3 regions of the Kribbella sp. NPDC050281 genome follow, and region 1 is predicted to be linked to each of the others. Evidence: riboswitches for the same ligand, from Rfam matches in the RefSeq annotation. Region 1 holds a riboswitch; each other region holds the start of a gene.

What was found. A riboswitch is a leader RNA that binds a small molecule or an ion and turns the genes downstream of it on or off. The one in region 1 is predicted to bind thiamine pyrophosphate.
Region 2: it holds a riboswitch for thiamine pyrophosphate, as region 1 does, so the genes downstream of both, thiS (sulfur carrier protein ThiS) here and thiC (phosphomethylpyrimidine synthase ThiC) in region 1, are expected to answer to the same signal.
Region 3: it holds a riboswitch for thiamine pyrophosphate, as region 1 does, so the genes downstream of both, AB0I34_RS01550 (cytosine permease) here and thiC (phosphomethylpyrimidine synthase ThiC) in region 1, are expected to answer to the same signal.

What each region holds. Positions count from the first base shown of each region.
Region 1 covers NZ_JBFAKS010000008.1:182,447-184,703, forward strand. Annotated here, with positions in the region: gene AB0I34_RS11620 (hypothetical protein) at 1-267, opposite strand, end outside; gene AB0I34_RS11625 (lysophospholipid acyltransferase family protein) at 406-1,152, opposite strand; TPP riboswitch at 1,204-1,331, shown strand; gene thiC (phosphomethylpyrimidine synthase ThiC) at 1,322-2,257, shown strand, end outside.
Region 2 covers NZ_JBFAKS010000008.1:51,281-53,537, reverse strand. Annotated here, with positions in the region: gene AB0I34_RS10930 (MFS transporter) at 1-475, shown strand, start outside; gene AB0I34_RS10925 (YceI family protein) at 472-999, shown strand; TPP riboswitch at 1,035-1,151, shown strand; gene thiS (sulfur carrier protein ThiS) at 1,142-1,348, shown strand; gene AB0I34_RS10915 (thiazole synthase) at 1,350-2,126, shown strand; gene AB0I34_RS10910 (DUF6807 family protein) at 2,123-2,257, opposite strand, start outside.
Region 3 covers NZ_JBFAKS010000001.1:296,518-298,774, reverse strand. Annotated here, with positions in the region: gene AB0I34_RS01560 (hypothetical protein) at 1-284, shown strand, start outside; gene AB0I34_RS01555 (alpha/beta hydrolase) at 281-943, shown strand; TPP riboswitch at 964-1,090, shown strand; gene AB0I34_RS01550 (cytosine permease) at 1,084-2,257, shown strand, end outside.

The DNA.
Region 1 (2,257 bases):
CATCCGGGCCAGGTAGGTGAGCGGACCACGCCAGTACCCGCGGCTGCCGATGCTGTCCAGGCTCTCCAGCGGGAACCAGCCGTTCTGGCAGCGCCTGCCGTTCACCGCGGACTCGACCTCGCGGGCGCGGTCGGCGGGCAGGTCCTGGATGGCCCAGTCGACGAAGTAGACGCCGGCGTCCGGGATGTGCTCTGCGACATGCGGCGCCACCGCCAGCATCCCCGGTTCGAAGAGATGCAGCTCTTCCGGTGAATCGACCACAACCATCCCCGCCTACCCGAGTACCGCCGCCGACCGGCCGGCGTCACAGGGACCCCCCAGGTTTCCTGCACTGTCAACAAGAGCCTTTCGTACCCTCGGGGTCACCCGGGGGTCAAGGTCTTGTCCGCGTTACTGACGGTGTACTTACTTGCGGCGGGTCGCTCGCCGGGCGAGCTCCTCCTGGTCCAGGCCTTCCGCTTCCGCGGGCGAGGGCGCACCACCGCCGTACGACGCGGGCAGCCACCAGGCGCCGGCCGGCTGCTCCGGGTAGTCGCGGATGGTCCGATCCAGCATCCCGGCCATCGTCATCCGCAGGTGAGCGGTCGTCTCGGCCGCGTCGTCGTCGGTGCCGACCGTGATCGGCTCGCCAACGGTGATCGCGATCGCGCGATGCCGGGAGAAGTCGCGCGGATGGTCCTTCGTCAGCATCCGCTGCGTCCCCCACAGGATCAGCGGGATGACCGGTACGCCGGCCTCCGCGGCCATCCGGACCGCGCCGGACTTGAACTCCTTCAGCTCGAAGGACCGGCTGATCGTTGCCTCGGGGAACACCCCGACGATCTCGCCGTCGTTCAGGTAGCGGATCGCCTCCCGGTACGACGCCGTGCCCGCCGACCGGTCCACCGGGATGTGGTGCATGCCGCGCATCAACGGACCGGAGTACCGGTTGCGGAACAGCACGTCCTTGGCCATGAAGCGGACCAGCCGTTTGCTCGGCACCGCGCCGAACCCGCCCAGGATGAAGTCGACATAGCTGATGTGATTCAGCGCGATCACCGCGCCACCGGTCCGCGGCACGTTCTCTGTCCCGGTCAGCCGGATCTTCAGGTCGAGCACCTTGAACGCGGTCTTCGCGAAGCCGATCACGGGCGGGTACACGAGGTCTCGCATCCCCCGACGCTACCGGCCCGGTCAAGACGGCGGGTTAGAGTAACCGTGACAATTGGAGATCGCGGGAGCTCGCACCGTAGCGGGCTGAGAGGGCGGCTGGCCAGGAAACCTGTCCGGCGCCGCCGACCGCCGAACCTGTCCGGGTAATTCCGGCGTAGGGAGCAGCACAGTGACTGTCAGCACGATTCGGCCCACTGTCACCACCGGCCCGATCTCGGGCTCGGAGAAGATCTATCGCGGCGAGCTGGAGGTCCCGGCCCGTCGCGTCCACCTCACGAACGGCGAACACTTCGACCTGTACGACACGTCCGGTCCGTACACGGACGCGTCGGCGCGGATCGACGTACAAGCCGGTCTGCCCGCGCTGCGGCGGGACTGGATCGCCGGGCGCGCGCCACTGACCCAGTTGGCGCATGCGCGGGCCGGCACCGTCACCGAGGAGATGAGGTACGTCGCCCTGCGGGAGGGCATGGACCCGGAGTTCGTCCGGTCCGAGGTCGCGCGCGGCCGGGCCGTGATCCCGGCGAACCGGCGGCACCCGGAGAGCGAGCCGATGATCATCGGGAAGAAGTTCCTGGTGAAGGTGAACGCGAACATCGGCAACTCGGCGGTGACAAGCTCGCTCGAGGAGGAAGTGGAGAAGCTGGTCTGGGCCACCCGGTGGGGCGCGGACACGGTGATGGACCTGTCCACCGGCAAGAACATCCATGAGACGCGGGAGTGGATCCTGCGCAACTCGCCGGTGCCGATCGGGACCGTGCCGCTGTACCAGGCGCTGGAGAAGGTGAAGGGCGATCCGGCCGACCTGTCGTGGGAGGTGTACCGCGACACGGTGATCGAGCAGTGCGAGCAGGGCGTCGACTACATGACCGTGCACGCGGGCGTCCTGCTGCGGTACGTCCCGCTGACCGCGCGCCGGATCACCGGGATCGTGTCGCGAGGCGGGTCGATCATGGCGGCCTGGTGCCTCGCGCATCACCAGGAGTCCTTCCTGTACACGCATTTCGCCGAGCTGTGCGAGATCCTGCGCGAGTACGACGTGACATTCTCGCTCGGTGACGGCCTGCGACCGGGATGTATCGCGGATGCCAACGACGCGGCCCAG
Region 2 (2,257 bases), 130 kb from region 1:
CGGAGCCGGCGCACTCGGCTGGATCAGCCTGGTCGCGATCGCCACCATGGCCGTCGTCCCGTGGACCGGTCGCATCGTCGATCGCCGTACGCCGGATGCCGTGACGGCCTGGATCCTGGCCGGAACTGTTCTCGCCGCCGTACTCATGCTGGGTGCGTACGCCGGTGGTGCGCTGGGACTCACGCTCCTCGTGGCCGGCGTACTCGTCCTCGATGTGTCGATGCAGTCGGGGATGGTCGCGAACGTCACGCGGATCTACCAACTCGACCCCGGCCGGCGCAGCGCGATGAACACGGCGTACATGGTCTGCGCCTACTCCGCCGGCAGCCTCGGCTCCTGGACCGCCGTACGCCTCTACCACGCCCTCGGCTGGTGGACGGTTCCTACCTTCGTCGCCGCCCTCGCGAGCCTCGCCCTTCTCCGCCTGGTCCTGAAGCCTGACAGTTCGGATGGCGGTCTCGTCGTACATGCATGACTACGACGACGATGTTGAGGGAATTGACTGGGGAGTACGCGGTGGATGCGGCGCGGTCGAGGTTGGGGTTTACGGCGCGGCACACGGTTGGACCTCGGGTTCCTGGGGAGTTCGAGGTGTTCAGTGGGGTGCTTCGGCTGGATGGGGAGGATCCGGGCCGGTCCACGGCGGATCTGACGATTCAGGCGGACAGCATCCAGACCGGCGACCGGCGGCGGGACGCCGCGCTGCGTGAGCATTTCCTCGACGCGGAGACGTATCCGTCGATCAGGTTCAGGTCCACGAAGGTGAGCCAGACCGGTGTGACGACGTTCACGGTGACGGGGAATCTCACGATCCGTGGCGCCACGCGGCCGGTCGTCGTACCGCTGGAACTGACAGGTACCGATGATGGGGTCGCCTTCACCGGATCGCTTCCGCTGCTGCGCAAGCGCTGGTCGGTGAGCTGGAACGCGGCCGTCAACCTCATGGTCGCCCAGAAACTGGACCTCCACCTGGAGCTCACGGCCAATCGCATCGCCTGAGACTGGGTTGTCTCGATCGCCTCTGGTGGTTAGTGTCGGACTGCCGCGGGAGCTCGCACCGGAGCGGGCTGAGAGGGCGACTGTGTACGGCGTCGCCGACCGCTGAACCTGAATCGGGTAATTCCGGCGTAGGGAGGAAGCGATGCAGGAATCCGTCTGGGTGAACGGTACAGAGACCACGGTCGCACCGGGGAAGTCCGTTGCCGACCTGATCCAGGAGTACTCCGACCGCACCACCGGGATCGCGGTCGCGGTCAACCAGACCGTGCTCACGCGCAGCGAGTGGGCCGGTACCACGCTCAAGCCGGGCGACCGGGTCGAGATCGTCAGCGCGGTCCAGGGAGGCTGACATGGACGACCCATTGGAGCTCGGCGGGCGGACGTACACCTCGCGTCTCATCATGGGTACGGGCGGTTCGGCCAACCTGGAAGTGATGGAGGAGGCATTGATTGCCTCCGGCACCCAACTCACCACGGTCGCGATGCGCCGGCTCGGCACCGGCCACGAGGGCTCGGTCCTCGACGTACTGGCGAAGCACGGTATCGAGGTGCTGCCCAATACGGCCGGTTGTCACACCGCCGCGGAGGCGGTGCTCACCGCGCGGATGGCCCGGGAGGCCTTGCAGACCGACCTGATCAAGGTCGAGGTCGTTGCCGACGACCACTTGCTGATGCCCGACCCGGTCGAGTTGCTCGATGCCGTGGACACCTTGGTAGCCGACGGCTTCACCGTGCTCCCGTACACGAACGACGACCCGATCCTCGCACGCCGCCTCGAGCAGGCTGGGTGTGCGGCGGTGATGCCGTTGGCGGCGCCCATCGGTTCCGCGCTCGGGATCCGCAATCCCCACAACCTCGCGCTGATCGCCGAGGCCGCGAACGTCCCGGTGATCGTCGACGCCGGAATCGGTACGGCGAGCGACGCGGCGCTGGCGATGGAGCTCGGGTGTGACGCGGTCATGCTCGCCACCCCGGTCACGCGCGCGGAGAGGCCTGCCTTGATGGCGGCCGCGATGCGCGACGCGGTCGCCGCCGGCCGCGCCGCCCGCCTGGCCGGCCGGGTCCCCCGCCGCTGGCACTCCGCCCTCGCCTCCTCCCCAGCGACGGGCATCGCATCCTTCGGCTAAAGCAGGCGACCCATCAGCGTGCGGGCTTGGGACAAGTCCAGCGGGTGGTCGAGGAGCAGTGCGCTCAGGGAGAACGAGACCGCCTGCTCTGGCCGCAGGTCCAGGGGGCCGTCCCAAGCAAGGGCAGGACC
Region 3 (2,257 bases), on a different contig from region 1:
TCGCCCGCCGGAGGGCCGGCCGGCAGCCGGATCCGGTCGAGCTCGGCGGGCTGCTGCTGGTCGCGGTGTCGATGGTCCCGATCCTGATCTGGCTGATCATGATCCTGTCGACCGGCATGGGCGCGATCGACGACTCGGTGCACCGGCTGCCCACGGCGTACGGCTGGGGTGGCCTCGGCCTGTTGATCCTCGCGGCCGGCTTCACCCTCGGCTACCGCGAACTCAAACCCGAGCTCGGCAACCCGGTCGTCCAGGCCCGCCCGGACCGGCCACCCTGGGAGTGACCGTCCCCGTCGTCCTGGTCCCGGGTCTCGGCCTCGGGCCGGCGTCGTACGACCGAACCGTCGAGCACCTCACCACGCCCTACCACCTGGTCAGCATGCCCGGGTACGGCGAACCGGCCGGTGCCAGGGAGGATCTGCGTCCGCAGGCTCTCGGGACTGTGCTGGCGGACAAGATCCGGGAGCGGTCGGTCCTGGTCGGGCACTCGGCCAGCTGCCAGATCGTGGTCGAGACCGCGATCGCCTTCCCCGAACTGGTCCACGCCCTGGTCCTGGTCGCACCGACCGGAGACATCCGGGCGTCGAGCTGGGTGGACCTGGCCGCTCGCTGGCTGGGTTCCGCCGTACCGGATTCGCCACGGCTGATCCGGGTCGTCACCCCGCAGTACGCCCGTACGACGCTGTCCTCGATCGCGCGCGCCGGCGAGGCGGCCAGGCGCCACGATCTGGGCGCGGTCATCGGCAGGGTGCGGGCGCCGGTGATGATCGTGCGCGGCCGGCACGATCTGGTGTCCACGGCCGAGTGGGTCGCACGGCTGGCCGAGCTGTGCCACGGTGAGGCGCGGACCCTGCCGACCGGCGCGCACATGCCGGTGGTGACCAACGGTCCGGAGCTGGCCGCTCTCATCCAGCGGGCGGCCGCCGCGCCGGATCCTGCCTGACGCGTTATCGTTGACGCGGTAGCAATCCTTGCGGGAGCTCGCACCGAACGCGCGGGCTGAGAGGGCGACGAGCTGAGCACAGCCGGGTCGCCGACCGCCTGAACCTGACCGGGTAATGCCGGCGTAGGGAGCGGGTCACCATGACCAGTACTGTTGTTCGTCCTGCCGATCAGACCGAGGCGCCACTCGTCCTCACCACGGACTCTCCGCGCACGCTCGGGTTCCTGGACCAGTTCACCCTCTGGGGGAACTTCGGCATCTCGCTGTTCGGCCCGGTCACCGGTGCGCTGGTGGCGGCGTACACGGGCTCACTCGCGCAGGGCCTGCTCGCGGTCGTCGTCGGCTGCGGGATCGGTGCCCTGGTGCTCGGCGGCGCAGCCGTGTTCGGCTCGCAGACCGGCGCACCGGCGATGGCGAGTCTGCGCGGTCTGTTCGGCCGTCGCGGTTCGATCGCGCCGACCGTGCTGAACATCGCCCAGAACGTCGGCTGGGCAACGATGGAGATCATCGTCATCGCGCAGGCCGCGGTCGCGGTCACCAGCGAGCGGTGGCGCTGGCTGTTCGTCCTGGTGGCGGGAGTGATCGCCACGGCGATGGCCGTACGACCACTGGGCAGCGTGAAGGTGCTGCGGAAGTTCATGGTCTGGCTGGTGCTGATCGCGTCGGTCTACCTGTTCGTGCAGGTGCTCAGCAAGCCGGTGCACGATCTGCCGCAGGACAGCGTGTTCGGCTTCTGGCCGGCCGTCGACCTGGCCGCCGCCGGTGTGGTGTCGTTCGCGCCGCTGGCCGCCGACTACACCCGGCACTCGCGCACCAACAAGGCAGCGTTCGCCGGCTCCGCACTCGGCTACGGCCTGGCCGCGATCGCGTACTACGCCTTGGGCGTCTTCGCGGTCGCCACCCTGCAGACCAACAGCGAGGACGTGATCACCGCGCTGGTCACGCTGCCCGCCGGTGCGATCGCGCTGTTCGTGCTGCTGGTGGACGAGGTCGACGAGGCCTACGCGAACGTCTACTCGACCACGATGGCCACGCACAACCTGATCGGTCACATCGACCGCCGGTGGATCTCGGTCGCTATCGGCGTGGTCGCCACGGCGCTCGCACTATTGGTTGACCTGGGCAACTACACGGAGTTCCTCTACCTGATCGGCTCGGTGTTCATCCCGTTGTTCGCGGTCGCGATCGCCGACTTCTTCGTGGTCAGCAAGATGAACTGGGACGTCTCCGGGACGGCGCGCTTCCGCTGGCAACCAACCGTCGCCTGGCTGATCGGCTTCGTCTCGTACCAGTTGGTCAACCCCGGCACGGTGT